DNA from 3 places in the Streptococcus sp. HMSC061E03 genome. Region 1 is predicted to be linked to each of the others. Evidence: predicted binding sites of a transcription regulator. Region 1 holds the regulator's gene; each other region holds the start of a gene.

Region 1 (5,072 bases):
AAGCTCAAAAACTACCAGTAATTGGGGGAATTTCGATTCCTGAATTAAACATGAACCTTCCGATCTTTAAGGGGCTTGAAAATGTAGCCCTCTACTACGGAGCAGGGACCATGAAGGAAAACCAAGTCATGGGACAAGGCAATTATTCTCTTGCTAGTCACCACGTATTTGGCCTAACTGGAGCTAATGCCATGTTATTCTCACCATTAGAGAAAGCCAAGGCGGGTATGAAGATCTACATCACGGACAAAGAAAAAATCTATACTTATGTCATCTCGTCTGTTGAGACAGTGACTCCAGACCGTGTAGATGTCATTCAAGATCGTGAAGGCGTTAATGAGATCACCTTGGTGACCTGTGAGGATGCTGCAGCGACTTACCGTACGATTGTAAAAGGAAATTTGGAAACCTCTGTTGACTATGACAAGGCTCCAAAAGACATCCTGGATTCATTCAGCAAGTCTTATAATCAAATGCAACTATAAGAAAATAAAGCCCGAGACAGAAATGTCTGGGCTTTTTCTATGTAGGAAGCTAGGAGAAATTCTTGTAAAATTGTAAGAGATTGGTAATATAATGTAAGGAACTTGTCATAATATTAAGGGAAAATCAGTATATAATAGAGGAGAAAGAGTATGATAAGGAGGTAGAATAGTGACAAAAGAGCGAATTTATCATCTCTTACATCATTTCTACAATCTCTTAGTAAATGATTTTCCACGAAATGGTTTAATTACGAAAGGAATCTACGAAGTAGAGCAGGTCTACCAAGCTTTAGAGGCCATTCCTCAGAGCCAGGAGTACTTGATTCGCTGTGAAATTCAACAGTTTTTAAAAGAGCTTGAACAAGTTCAAACAGGTTACCAGATCCGCTTTAATAAAGATGAAGTCTTAGTTTTAGATGATTTGAAGGAAGAAATCACCTGTAAATAATGCAAGGTCGTCGTTTTCTCTATTTATTACGAATTAATAAGTGAGGAGGAAATTATGTACGACATATCATTTATTGAACCATCTTTGCTTCCTAGAGAACGTTTGGTTTCTGAAGGGGTAGATAAGCTGAGTCATCAAGAATTGCTATCCATTCTCTTACGGACAGGCAATAAGAAAAAAAGCGTTTATGAGATTGCACAAGTTCTTTTGAGTTCGGTTAATAGTTTAAAGGAGTTAAGTCAATTAACCCTAGAGGAGCTACAGGAAATCTCAGGTATTGGCCGGGTGAAGGCCATCGAACTTCAGGCTGTGATTGAGTTTGGACGAAGGATTCATAAAGATGAATTGATGAGTTCTGAACAGATCATGAGCAGTCAGAAATTGGCCCATAAAATTCAACAGGAAATCGGCCATAAGAAACAGGAGCACCTGGTTGCCCTCTATTTAAATACGCAGAATGAAATTATTCATCAGCAGACCATTTTTATTGGAACCGTGAATCGAAGTATTGCGGAGCCACGTGAAATCCTGCATTATGCACTAAAGCACATGGCAACCTCTATCATCTTGGCGCACAATCATCCATCTGGTGCCGTATTTCCCAGTAAAAACGATGATGAAGTAACGCATCGAGTTTTAGAGGCCTGTGAAGTGATGGGCTTAACCCTATTGGATCACTTGATTGTATCTGAAGAAAACTATTATAGTTACCGTGAAGAAACCGATTATTTGGCATAAAAAAGAGAGTGGGACAGAAATCGGTCATTCGTTAGAATTCGATTTCGTCGTTCCACCTCCGCACAGTTGAGTAGGCCTGTATAAGCTGATGAAATCAGCGTATTAGAGCCCACTCAACAACTGCGTCTTGCTCGACAATCCAAAAACAATAGAGAGGCTAGGACTTTTGTCCCAGCCTCTTTTCTTGTTAATGTATAAGTCTTTATTCTTCGTTTTTTCGCATGAAATAAAGGAGTGTTTGCAATTCACTGGTGAGATCGACATATTGGACGACGACATCTTTAGGGACTGTCAGATGCACTGGTGAGAAACTGAGAATTCCCTTGACACCAGCGTCTACCAAAAGGCTAGCCACTTCTTGAGCTTTGACGCTTGGAACAGTTAGGATGGCTGTTTGAATGCCTTCTTGTTTGAGCTTTTCTTTGATGGTGGAAATACCGTAAATGGGAATTCCGTCCTTACTTTTGGTATTGATCAGCTCATGATCGTCTAGATCAAACGCCATGACAATTTTCATCTTATTGCGTTCATGGAAGCGATAGTTGAGAAGCGCACTTCCCATATTTCCGATCCCCACAATAGCGACATTGGTAATAGCATTGTCATTTAACAGATCGGCAAAGAAGTTCATCAGTTTATTTACGTCATAACCAAATCCCCGTCTTCCTAATTCACCAAAATAAGAAAAATCTCGGCGAACAGTAGCAGAGTCAATCCCAATTGCATCAGCAATTTGCTTGGAATTTGCGCGCTCTATTTTTTCAGAGTTAAAGCGTTTAAAAATTCGGTAGTAGAGCGATAAGCGTTTTGCTGTTGCGCGTGGAATTGGAGTATTTTTATCATGTTTCACAATATCACAACCTTTCCCTCTTATTGTATAGGAAGATTGTGAAAAAATCAACTATCTAGAGCGGTTTTTAAAAAATATTTTTGTCTAAAGAAAAAGCTGATGGCGATGGAGAGTTCCATCAGCATCAGCTTAGTTTTCAGCTTGTTCTACCTTTTTCAAAAAAGCATAAAGTCCATCGACTCGCCCTGTATAGGGGAGCTTTTCCCCCTTGTATTCAATGGATACGATTGAGTAAGAGTCAGGCAAGGTTACACAGCCTGAAAAAGCTAGGATGCAGGCTGCAAGGTCGGGATAAGTAGTCGTTCGTTCTACTTGGTAAGCGTCGATATAAGTTAAGGTTACCATATTAGACCTCTGTTTTGTTGAAAATTTCTCTTTCGACAAGACTATCCATTAGGAAATAGAATTTTTGTTGGATGATATCATTCTCTGGATTTTTAAAGATATTAACCAGGCGAAGTCCAGACTTGTCAGTAATATTGATCTTAAAACCTGTCAAATCTTTATTGAAAATGATTTTAAGTAAGAAGCCTTCGCCGCTATTTGGAACGGCTTCGAGCAAACGATTTAACTCGTAATTTCCAACTTTTGTAACAGCAAATGTATTATCACGTAAGGTATATTTTTTTACATTTGGGTGTAGACTATAGGTATATTTGCAGTCTTTCAATGAAACACTTGTTTCAAAAGCCATATTGTTCTCCTATGATAAAATTTCTTTAAGTTTTGAGAGGAAGTCTTGAACCTCCTCTACGGTATTGAGTTCTGAAAAACTAATTCGAAGGGATTCTTTTAGACGTGAGCTATCTTTTCCATAGAGCGCCTCAAGGACATGGCTGGGTTGAACTGTACCAGCGGTACAAGCAGAACCTGTAGAGACAGAAATTCCAGCAAGATCGAGTCGCATCAGTAAAACGTCATTTTGGACACCCGGAAAGCCAAGGTTCCAAACAAATGGAAGATGATCCTCATTCGCATTTACGTAGTAGTCGTAGGCTGCTAAACCATTGACTAGCTCTTGGCCGAGTTTTTGAACCTGGTGGAAATTTTCTTCTTGATGAAGTGTAGCTTGCTGAAGCGCGGTTGCCATCCCGACAATAGAAATAAGATTTTCCGTGCTGGCTCTCATCTTATTTTCCTGATCCCCACCATGTAAGAGATTATCAAAATCTGGGGTGGCCGCATAAAGGAAGCCGACGCCCTTTGGTCCGTGGAATTTGTGGGCAGAAGCACTGAGAAAATCAATTCCCAACTCTTCGGGATAGACAGGGACCTTTCCAATTGCTTGTACAGCATCAACATGAAAGGCAGCTGGATGATCTTTTAAGAGTTCTCCGATTTCTTTAATCGGTAGAAGATCGCCTGTCTCGTTATTGGCAAACATGGTAGAGACAAGAATGGTATCCGGTCTAAGTGCCGCCTTGATATCACGAGCCTGAATGCGTCCATCTCTTGGTTGGACGATCGTCACTTCAAATCCGAAACGTTCTACAAGATATTCGATGGGTTCTAGAACCGCATGGTGTTCCAAAGCGGTCGTAATGATGTGTTTGCCATCTGCTTGATGTTTCAAGCAGTAGCCTTTTATAACGGTATTATTACTTTCTGATCCACCTGAAGTGAAGAAAATACGATTTGGAAGAGTATGGAGAGACTGAGCAATCTGCTCGCGAGATTCTCGGAGGAGTTTACTAGCCATCCGTCCATGAGCATGAAGGCTCGATGGATTTCCAAAAGTGGTCTTCATAGTTGCAGACATTTTATCAATGACTTCAGGTAGAAGGGGAGTTGTTGCGGCATTATCAAAATATATCACATTAAGACCTTATTTCTTGTGGTAGGCAAATAGAGGACTAACAGGTTTTCTTTCTTGAATGCGAACAATAGCTTCAGCGATCAGTTCGCTAGCTGTCAGATAGTTAATATTTTTTGGTGTTGGTCCATTTGGAGCAACAGAATCGGTTACCAAGATTTCTTTGATCGGAGCTTGGTCTAATAATTCAACAGCGCCTTTTACAAATAAACCATGGCTTGAAACAGCATAAATTTCAGTAGCACCTTCGCGTTCGACGATTTTCGCAGCTTCTGAGAATGTCTTACCGGTATTGAGGATATCGTCAATCAAGATTGCTTTCTTATCTTTGACATCCCCGATAATATAGCCATAATCACGGTTTGCATCATCTTGTTCGTAATCAATGATGGCAATCGGTGCATCAAGATATTCCGCTAAACTACGAGCCCGTTTGACACCTGAGTTTTTAGGACTGACGACTACAACATCAGGACCAGTTAGACCTTTATTAATGTAGTGTTCTGCAAAGAGTGGAATGGTAAAGAGGTTATCCACGGCAATATCGAAGAAACCTTGGACCTGAACAGCGTGGAGATCCAGTGTGACGACGCGATCCACCCCAGCTTTGACCAACATGTTTGCGACAAGCTTAGCAGTAATTGGTTCGCGAGGAGCAGCAGTCCGGTCTTGGCGAGCATAACCGAAGTAAGGCATGACCACATTGACAGTATTTGCGCTGGCCCGTTGGCAAGCATC
Region 2 (5,072 bases), 180 kb from region 1:
ACTCAAAATATAGGCTGTTGTATAGCTAACAGTTTTAACACATTTTTCTGACATACTATAAATTTAAAAGGAGTAAAAGAATGTCAATTAAAAATCATTTGCAACGAGAATTCAAAGGTTCAAATTTTGAAATTCGTGAAAAACTAATAACCGATACTTACTTCACTAGCTTTTTAGACTACGTGAGTTTCCCTGAATCAATCTCAAAATTAATTGAAGAAGGCTATGCTGATAGAAGAAATCAACTAGATGAATACATTGATTTTGCACTTCATCATAATTTAATTACTTTTCAAAATAATATTATCCAAGCTACTGATCTTGGTTTAGCTTGGGTCTGGTGGGCATATGCACCAGTTGAAGGCAATGATTGGATTTAGGTTAAAATAGCACTATAATTTCTGCATATCATAAATCTAACAAAAGAATTATAGTGTCTATTTTGTTGTAGAAAAAATCCCCGCCAAGATCTAACTTGGCGGGGATTTGGTGGGGAATAACTCCCCTATTTAAGATTTAAATCACCTTAAGCAATTCTTAACCTTAATATACTAGGCTTTCGCATTCAATTTGCGTTACTCTATTATTTAAGAGTAACTGAAGCTCCAGCTTCTTCCAATTTAGCTTTGATTTCTTCAGCTTCAGCTGTAGCAACACCTTCTTTAACAACTGCTGGTGCTCCATCAACAAGTTCTTTAGCTTCTTTAAGACCAAGACCTGTGATTTCACGTACAACTTTGATAACGCCGACTTTCTTGTCGCCTGCAGATGTCAATTCAACGTCGAATGAATCTTTAGCAGCACCAGCGTCAGCAGCACCAGCTGCAGCAACTGCTACAGGAGCAGCCGCAGTTACACCAAATTCTTCTTCGATAGCTTTTACAAGGTCGTTCAATTCAAGGATTGAAGCTTCTTTAATTTCAGCAATAATGTTTTCAATGTTCAATGCCATTGTTATTTCCTCCAAATAAGTTTTAAATTTTTTATTTATATTTTTTTGTAGCTAGGCTACGCTGCGTAGCTTAGGATTAAGCTGCGTCTTCTTTGTTGTCTGCAACCGCTTTGACTGCAAGAGCAACGTTGCGCACTGGCGCTTGAAGTACAGAAAGGAGCATAGAAAGAAGTCCTTCGCGGTTTGGAAGAGTTGCAAGAGCAAGGATCTCTTCTTTTGATGCGACAGCGCCTTCGATTGCACCACCCTTGATTTCAAGTGCGTCAGCAGTTTTAGCAAAATCGTTCAAGATTTTCGCTGGTGCAATAACATCTTCGTTAGAAAATGCTACTGCAGAAGGTCCAACGAATACAGATGCAAGATCTTCAAGACCAGCTTTTTCAGCTGCACGACGCAAGATTGAGTTTTTGATAACTTTAAACTCAACTTCGCTTCCGCGAAGGTTGCGACGGAGAACTGTATCTTGCTCAACTGTCAAACCGCGAGAATCTACAACGACGATTGATGCAGCAGCTTTCATTTTTTCAGCTACTACGTCAACAAGTTCCGCTTTTTTAGCAATAATTGCTTCACTCATTAGTGTGTTCACCTCCGTAATTATTTTGCTTGGGGAATTTTTCCAAAAGAAAAACGCGCCCAAACCTAGACACGAAAGTACAATACGCTTCTTTTAATTGATACGTTTTGTCCTCGGTAGGATCTTTATGAGTCGAGCTCCCCTACTGTCTTAGGCAGTTTTTTCAAACCGTAGAATAGTTTATCACATATAAAAAAAGAATGCAAGTACTTTTGCAAACTTTTTTATATTTTTTAATCGTTGTAGAGACTCTTAATATTATTTAACCAAGCATAGGCCAGTCCCATTAGGACTCCTCCTCCTACCCAGTTGGCAAAGAAGGTGACACCATAGTGACGTAAAATATTTAAAAACTCAAAATGTGGCAATTGGCTAGAAACAGAATTAAAGCTTAATAATGAGAAGGAAGCAAAGTTGGCCGCCAAGTGTTCATTGGTCATAAAGACAAACATATAGATAGCAGATAGGGCTAAGAGCACCTTCGCTGTTTCATCTTTGAAATATAGATAAGAAAGAATAGCAATATTTACAAAGATATTGGCAATAACTCCCTCAAAGAAAACCACTTGATTGCTTCGTTGGAGTTTATTTTCTGCTACCGTGGCTAGGAAACCTTTTGGATCGATATGTGCGAAGGCTGTTGTCTGATTGAAAAGAAAAGCCACGATTAAAGCACCAATTAAATTAAAGAAGGTACAATAAAGAAGAATCTCCAACGCTTTCTTCCAGTTAATTTTCTTTAGATAGGTACCCGCCGTCAGATACATCATATTTGAGGTGGTTAATTCCGCATTTAAGAATAAGAGATAAACTAAGCCCCAGGCAAAGATGAATGGAAATAGAAAACGACCAGATCCAGGTACGAAGGTATTCAACAGGTCTGCAGCAACTGCTCCAACCGCCGTACTTAAAGTAAGAAATCCACCAGCAAAAATAGAACGGACTGCATAGCGCGTTTTAGATTTCTGATAGAGATCTTCCTTCTTATTACACGCCGCTCCAACTTTTTGAATAAAATTAGATTCAGACATAATATTCTCCTTATATAATGTTTGTGAACAAAATCATTATATCATAGAGAGAAAAGTTTGAAAAGGTTTTCAGGAAGAATTCTTAACTTTTCATCATATACGTTTTATATCGAATATCACTGTGTGCTAAAAACAAATAAAAAAACAGGCATCTGCCTGTTTTAGTTTTAATAATTCAAACGGTTCGCCCAAGCGATATCCAAATTCAAGATTTCTTGTGAAGTGAACTGTTGACGATATGGATTGTATACCGAACCAGTGATACCACCCTGAACATTTGGTGAATCATATTGAGTCAAATTATAGGTTTCAATGATATGATTGAGCTTTGCGTAGTAGCTAGTATCTGTCGCATAAACACCTGTCAAAGCTGCTGTTGCGTCTTGATAACTTGATGTGTTACTCTTCCAAGCACCTGCAAAATGTCCTTGTTTCAAAACTGCTACATAGTCTTGCAATGATTCATAGTAAGATGGGTATGAACGGAAAGCATCATTAATCGTATACGCATTTCCAGCACCATCATCTTCCCAAGTTTGCATCACTGCAGATTGCCCAGCATAACTTCCTTTAATCCCAAAAAGGTTGTAGTGTGGATAGGAAGACAAACCAGACTGCCCTGATCCACTTTCCAAGATCGCTTGTGCAATCATAACTGAAGCATAAAGATCATTCTCTTGACCAAGCTGACGAGCTGACTCACCAATTTGTGAGATGAAAGCTTCAGTTGGGTCTGAGTATGCTTGGTAAGTTCCATCATTAGCACCAACTGATGTTACGTGCTCGCTCATAGCAGCAGCAAATGTCCCCACTGCTAATACAGAAACGAACAAACCAAATAATTTCGTTTTATTCCGTATTTTCTTTTTCATAATACAATTTATCTCCAATTAATTTTTTATCATCTTTTATCTTTATAGAGATTATACCATATAAATAGAAGAAAACAAAGCCACTTATATTACACTTCTATTACAATTGCGAGATAAATCCAAAACAAAAATGACATTTTCATGTCATTTCAATTTATTTCGTAAAACGCATTTTCCAAAATAGCATCCCATGACTTCTCTAGTCCTTCCTTGGTTACCGAAGAAAAGACAATGAAAGTGTCTGATGGATCAAAATCTAGTTTTTTCTTAATGATGGATTCATGTTTATTCCATTTTCCACGTGGAATCTTATCTGCCTTGGTCGCTACTAAGATCACAGGGATCTCATAATATTTTAAGAATTCATACATCTGAACATCATCAGCAGAAGGTTCATGACGAAAATCGACTAGGCTAACGACTGCTTTTAAGTTCTCACGACTGGTGAGGTATTCTTCAATCATCCGTCCCCACTTCTCGCGCTCTTTTTTAGAGACACGTGCATAGCCATAACCAGGTACATCTACCAAACGGAGTTTATCATCGATATTGAAGAAATTTAGCAATTGGGTTTTTCCTGGTTTACCAGATGTTCTGGCCAGGTTCTTTCGATTTAAGAGAGTATTAATAAAAGAAGACTTGCCGACATTTGATCGACCGGCAAGTGCAACTTCTGGAATCTCATCTTGAGGATAATGACTCTTATTTGCAGCGCTTAAGAGGATATCCGCATTATGTGTGTTAATTTCCATATTTTATCTTTCTAGGCTGTTTCAAGAACTGGTTTTTCTGTTCCGTCAACAGCTTCTTTTGTGATTCGGACAAGTTTTACATCTTCTTGACTTGGAATTTCAAACATGACATCCATCATGGTTTCTTCAATAATCGAACGAAGACCACGAGCTCCAGTCTTTCTTTCAATAGCTTTATTCGCAATCTCTTGAAGGGCTTCATCGTCAAATTCCAATTCAACATTATCATAAGAGAGCAAGGTTTGGTATTGTTTTACCAAGGCATTGCGTGGCTCTTTTAGAATACGGACAAGGTCGTCAACAGTCAATTGCTCAAGAGCCGCAAAGACTGGAAGACGTCCAATCAATTCTGGGATAATTCCAAATTTTTGAATATCTTCTGCTACAATTTCTTGCATGTAAGAGCTGGATTCATCGATGGCTTTATTGTTCTTACCGAAACCGATGACTTTTTCACCGAGACGTTGCTTAACAATTTCTTCGATTCCGTCAAAGGCTCCTCCTACGATGAAGAGAATATTCTTGGTATCCACTTGGATCATCTCTTGTTGAGGGTGTTTGCGTCCCCCTTGTGGTGGAACACTAGCGACGGTCCCTTCGATGATCTTCAAGAGAGCTTGTTGCACTCCTTCACCAGAGACGTCACGTGTGATAGAGACATTTTCACTTTTCTTAGCGATCTTATCAATTTCATCGACGTAGATGATGCCTCGTTCTGCACGCTCGATGTTGAAATCAGCTGCTTGAAGAAGTTTTAAGAGAATATTTTCAACATCTTCACCCACATAACCGGCTTCTGTCAAGGCTGTTGCATCAGCAATAGCAAATGGGACATTCAAGCTACGTGCTAAGGTTTGGGCCAAGAAAGTCTTACCTGAACCAGTAGGT
Region 3 (5,072 bases), on a different contig from region 1:
CTCAGACTGTAGCGCTAGTAGGAGACTGTCCAAGTCATCTTTGGGCAAGATGAGGGACAGTTTTTGCATCTGACTAACGGCCATAGCTTGCTACCACCTTTTCTACAATGGCTTCAACTAACCTAGCTCGTTTATCGGTCATCGCCTCTTGTACCTTGGCATCATTGCGCGCAACCGTTTCTTCCAGATCTTTCGTTAAACGGACGAGTCTTTCCTGGGCGTTTTTTTCTGCCTCTGTGACCAATTGCTTGGTTTCCTCATCGTAATGCTGTGCCACTGTTGCAAGGCGATCGCGTGAATCCGTTCGGATTTGTTCAACTTGAGCTTCATAGCCTACGATCACGCCCTGAGCGGCTTGCTCGATCTCTTGCATCATCTCGAGTGTTGCATTCGACATCGTCACACCTCCTTATTCAACTATTGTTCTTCCAACAACAGTACAATTATCTTAAATTATACCACAATTCATATCGTTTGTTCAGGCCCAACCGGGAATTTTCAGAAAATTGTGGACAACCAACAAGCCCAACTGCCAAGATTGGTAGCGTTCTCTTCTTTTCTCCTATCCTGTTCCTAGTTTCAGTATTTCTTACTTGCTTTTACTTGAATAAAGCGGTTACCCATGTTATAATGTGTAATATATTATAGGAGCATCCTGTTATTTCATCTCGTGAGAAAGGAGGATTGCTGTGAAACAAGATCAAGATTTACGCACTATTATCGCCAGCCACGAAGCTGAGTTAACGGATATGGAACGCGACATTGCCCAGTACTTTTTATCATCCGAAGCACGACAGCACTCCCTGTCCTCTTCTCGCGTAACGGAGTTACTCCATGTCTCAAAGGCAGCTTTAACGCGTTTCTCTCAAAAATGTGGCTTCACTGGCTATCGGGAATTTGTCTATCACTTTAACGAAGAAACCAAAAATCAAAAACAGGTGCAAGAGCATGACGAACTCACTCTCAGTGTCTTGCAACGCTACCACCATATCAGTAACGTCACTGAAAGTCTGGTAAAAGATTCCCAATTAGATCAGGTAGCTGAACTAATTGATCAAGCGGACCGAGTCTATTTCTTCGGGATTGGTAGTTCCGGTTTAGTCGCTCGAGAAATGAAATTGCGCTTTATGCGCCTGGGGGTCGTTTGTGAAGCCCTAACCGATCAAGATGGGTTTACATGGACGACCAGTATTCTCGATTCCTCTTGTTTAGTCATCGGTTTCTCATTATCAGGAAGCACAAATTCCATTACAGACAGTCTTTTGGATGCCAAAGAAAAAGGGGCTAAGACGGTTCTTGTGACCGCTAATCCTGCTGCTATCCACCAAGGATTCACAGAAGTGTTACCGGCCGCACCCCTTCCTAGTAGTACCTATATCGATCGAATCTCTGCGATTTTACCACTCCTCATTGTGGTCGATTTGATCTATGCTCATTTCCTTAATAAAAGCCGAGAACAAAAGGAAATTGTCTTTAATAGCTACTGGGAAAACAAAAAGCTTTCTAGTCAACGTTCTCGAAAATCTTAATATGGTCTCCCTATTTAAAAAACCAAGAAGGATGAGTTTTATCTCATCCTTCTTGGTTTTTTGATTATTCTAAAGAAGTATTTTTACTCTATAATACTGAAACCATATCATCTACCTAGGCCATCTTTTGAGTTGCTTTTTCCTTTACGACAAATACAAAGCCGATAGAGCCGACGACGGCTCCAAGCAAGATCCAATAGACCATATCCGATGAAGCAATTGGTCCTGCCAAGAGACCTGCTAGTAAAAAGAGATCGATATACAGTCGGGTATCGCGATAGAAGGTCCAATTGAAATGGTAGCTACCTTCTGGATACTGACGTGGCGATACAGGTGGTTGAAAGACCTGAAGAAGGATCAAAATCCCAACAAAAGCAAGATAAGCTAGGCTAACTACCGAAAGCGGAGCCCGCATCGTCAAAGCTACAGCCGCTAAAAGCAAGACCAAGATCCAGAAATGGAAGTCCATCCAGAATTCACGATGATAACAAAACCGTTTCATAAGATCACACCTTTCTCTTTATGTAATCGTTTTCTGCACTTCTATTATAAGATAATGAATTTATTTTGCAAGGAATCATCTGCTATTTTGGATTGAAAATAGGACCAGAATATCTCTGGTCCGTCTAAAAAAACTATGAACAAATATTAGTTGCCACTTCATTCACTGATATCGTTTTCGATAATCACCTTGAGTGCATGGTTTTCACCCGCATGTTTAAAGACATCATAGGCTTTTTCAACTTCTGAGAGTTTGAAGTGATGGGTGATAAGCTTGGTCGCATCGATCTTGCCTGATTTCAAGACATTGAGCAACATTTCAGTGGTATTGGCATTGACAAGACCAGTGTTGAGGGTAATGTTCTTGATCCACAATTCGTCCAAATTGAAGCTAACTGGTTTTCCGTGGACACCGACATTGGCGATGTGACCACCGACAGAGATAACGTTTTGGCAGACATCAAAAGTAGCAGGATAGCCCACACATTCCATGGAGATATCGACACCACGACCTTCAGTCACTTCATTGATAAAGGCCTTGATTTCAGCGATATCACTTGAGCAGATGGTGTGAGTTGCCCCAAATTTCTTGGCTGCTTCAAGACGAGATTCAGACAAGTCCACCATGATAATCGTAGCAGGTGAGAAGAACTGAACGGTCAAGAGAGCCGCAAGGCCGATTGGACCAGCTCCAACGATACAGACATTATCGCCTGGTTTTACATGAGATGGAAGCACCCCAATTTCATAAGAGGTTGGGAGAATATCTGAGAGCATGACCAAGGCTTCGTCATCCACAGTTTCAGGCGCATGATAAAGACTACCATCCGCATGTGGAATGTGGACATACTCTGCTTGAGTTCCGTTGATCAAGTGACCCAAAATCCAACCACCATCTTCACAGTGAGAAGGCAGACTACGTTTACAGTAGTAGCAAGTATTACAAGCTGTGACACAAGAGATGATAACCTTGTCGCCCACCTTGAAGTTATTCACTGCATCGCCGACTTCTTCGACGATCCCGATTCCTTCGTGGCCTAAAATTGTGCCTTCCTTACAAGCCGGAACATCTCCTCCTAGGATGTGAAGGTCTGTCCCACAGATGGTTGTCTTCAAGACACGCACAATGGCATCCGTTGGATTTTTGATCACTGGTTTTGGTTGATCCAGCAGTTGCAGATTGCCTGCAGATACATAAGTTGCAGCTTTCATAAGCGACTCCTTTTTTGTTGGTTTGATAAAACCATTTTATTTTCGTTTCTTTGTGAATATTATAACATACTAAGTAAGCGATTGCAAGAATTTATAGGCACATTTTTAAAAGTTTTCGAGCAAACAAAAACATTCCTCTTATCTCTACCAGAGGAATGTTTCAATCACCTTGTTCTAATTGTTGACGCTGCTTATAGTACTCTTGCTGCTCGCGCTCACGCTCTTCTTCTAAACGCTCTTCATAGCGCTTGAGTTCTGCCTCAAACTCTTCTTGCAAGGCAAATAAACGCTCCAAGCCACTTTGGGCCTCCGCACTTGGCGCTTGAAAATGCAAGGCACTCAGCCAGTCCACTAAATTTTCTGTATGTTGGCGGACATCCATACGCATATCCGCATAATCCCACTCCAACTCACTGAGCTTTTGATTGAAGCGGTAATGTCGATCTTCTAGTTGTTCTAATTCACTATTTCCTGAATGGTACATCACATACCTCCTTTAATCGGACTCAATAAAATCGGCTTCTTCACTGCTTTCAGTGCTGTTTCTACCGCGTCCGCTGCTCCTCCTGTAAATCCATCTTTCAAATCACTAACGAGGGTCGTTGTAGCAAAAGAGCGCATCTTTTCGGATTGACCGCCCAAGGTTACCTGCAAACTCATCCCTTCCAACATCATCAAGGCTTTCTGCGTTGCAATCAAACTTCTGATCGCAATCCGCTCTTGCTCCTTTTTAATCTCTCGATGGAGCTCCTCAATTCGTTCTCTGTCCTCTCCCAGGATCTCTAACATCTTTTTCTCCTACTTATGAAAAATCAAAGGCCGTCGCTTGTCCCTTGTCCAAGTCCACCAATTGAGCTGATGCAGCCTCCAGCTGACCTGCCAAATCTGACAAGCGAGTGGAATAGGCCTTTGCTTGGGCGAGGTTCTCCGCCTCTACCGCTTGGTCCCAACAAGCATCCATGGAGAACTCTCCTAATAGTTGCTCCACTTCTGCGTCTGTTAAAAATTGGGCCATGCTGTGGGCCATTTGTGACACCTCAGCGACCTTATGAGAAACCGTCTCCTTGGCCTCTTCCAGCTTATCCTTGACCTCTGCCTCAAAGGCAGTTGCTTGCGCTGAAGCATTCTGCGCTACCGCCAGCACCAATTCCTCCCGCAATTGAATGGTCTGGGTTCCAGACGCGCTCGCTAGTTGCTGATGGAGGCTAGAAATGCTTGGCTTTTCCTGCCCATACATGGAGACCACCGAAGCAGATGATGGCTGATTTTCTGAAGTGGAAGTTTCCCGATCTCGTTGGGGCATTTTAATAATTTTCTGTGCCTGATCTTGTCTTCCTTGCACGTCACCTTCTAACTCCATTTGAGATGGCCTCCTTTCTTGGATTTGTTTTTTCGTTTCCTATAACTGAAAAAGGATCATAACCCTTCAGCTACAGGCAGATTCACACACTATAGGGTAACATAAAATAGCTCGGAATGCTATAAAAATAACACAATTTCTGAAAAAAAGTCTAATTTTTTATGAAAAAACGAGTTTTGGACCCAAATAGCAAAAATCCCCCACTCTTTCGAGTGGGGGTAGCTGATAAACATCAGTTGTTCCTTGGCGTCTTATTTACGACGTCCTGGACGTTCCTTGTAACCATAGTAAGCATCTTCGATGATTTCTTGCATATGGTCTACCATTGGAAGACGTGGGTTAGCTGGTGAACATTGATCTTCATAAGCAAGGAAGGCCAATTCACGAGAATGTTTCTTCCATTCTTTTTCATCGATGCCTTGTGCTTTGAAGTTCATTTCGATACCACAGCGTTCACCGAGTTCGTATAC

What was found. The regulator Rex, encoded in region 1, represses fermentation and respiration genes when NADH is low (regulators of the CRP and FNR family bind a similar motif). The targets are predictions, from matches to a motif close to TTGTGAANTANTTCACAA.
Region 2: a site for Rex is predicted at 2,582-2,599, ahead of HMPREF2917_RS03210 (formate/nitrite transporter family protein). Genes of this name have one in related genera too.
Region 3: a site for Rex is predicted at 3,293-3,310, ahead of HMPREF2917_RS10245 (zinc-dependent alcohol dehydrogenase family protein). Genes of this name have one in related genera too.

Annotation. Positions count from the first base shown of each region.
Region 1 covers NZ_KV812784.1:801,383-806,454, reverse strand. The annotation lists gene HMPREF2917_RS04040 (class A sortase) at 1-485, shown strand, start outside; gene HMPREF2917_RS04035 (porphobilinogen deaminase) at 655-933, shown strand; gene radC (RadC family protein) at 988-1,671, shown strand; gene HMPREF2917_RS04025 (redox-sensing transcriptional repressor Rex) at 1,874-2,521, opposite strand; gene HMPREF2917_RS04020 (DUF4649 family protein) at 2,651-2,866, opposite strand; gene HMPREF2917_RS04015 (DUF1831 domain-containing protein) at 2,868-3,215, opposite strand; gene HMPREF2917_RS04010 (cysteine desulfurase family protein) at 3,225-4,337, opposite strand; gene HMPREF2917_RS04005 (ribose-phosphate diphosphokinase) at 4,347-5,072, opposite strand, start outside.
Region 2 covers NZ_KV812784.1:625,472-630,543, reverse strand. The annotation lists gene HMPREF2917_RS03225 (hypothetical protein) at 81-380, shown strand; gene rplL (50S ribosomal protein L7/L12) at 584-952, opposite strand; gene rplJ (50S ribosomal protein L10) at 1,029-1,529, opposite strand; ribosomal protein L10 leader region at 1,568-1,702, opposite strand; gene HMPREF2917_RS03210 (formate/nitrite transporter family protein) at 1,763-2,560, opposite strand; gene HMPREF2917_RS03205 (glucosaminidase domain-containing protein) at 2,728-3,432, opposite strand; gene yihA (ribosome biogenesis GTP-binding protein YihA/YsxC) at 3,582-4,184, opposite strand; gene clpX (ATP-dependent Clp protease ATP-binding subunit ClpX) at 4,196-5,072, opposite strand, start outside.
Region 3 covers NZ_KV812802.1:45,407-50,478, reverse strand. The annotation lists gene HMPREF2917_RS10265 (V-type ATP synthase subunit I) at 1-84, opposite strand, end outside; gene HMPREF2917_RS10260 (hypothetical protein) at 74-397, opposite strand; gene HMPREF2917_RS10255 (MurR/RpiR family transcriptional regulator) at 690-1,529, shown strand; gene HMPREF2917_RS10250 (hypothetical protein) at 1,645-2,031, opposite strand; gene HMPREF2917_RS10245 (zinc-dependent alcohol dehydrogenase family protein) at 2,190-3,242, opposite strand; gene HMPREF2917_RS10240 (hypothetical protein) at 3,403-3,726, opposite strand; gene HMPREF2917_RS10235 (hypothetical protein) at 3,726-4,031, opposite strand; gene HMPREF2917_RS10230 (hypothetical protein) at 4,045-4,602, opposite strand; gene adhE (bifunctional acetaldehyde-CoA/alcohol dehydrogenase) at 4,854-5,072, opposite strand, start outside.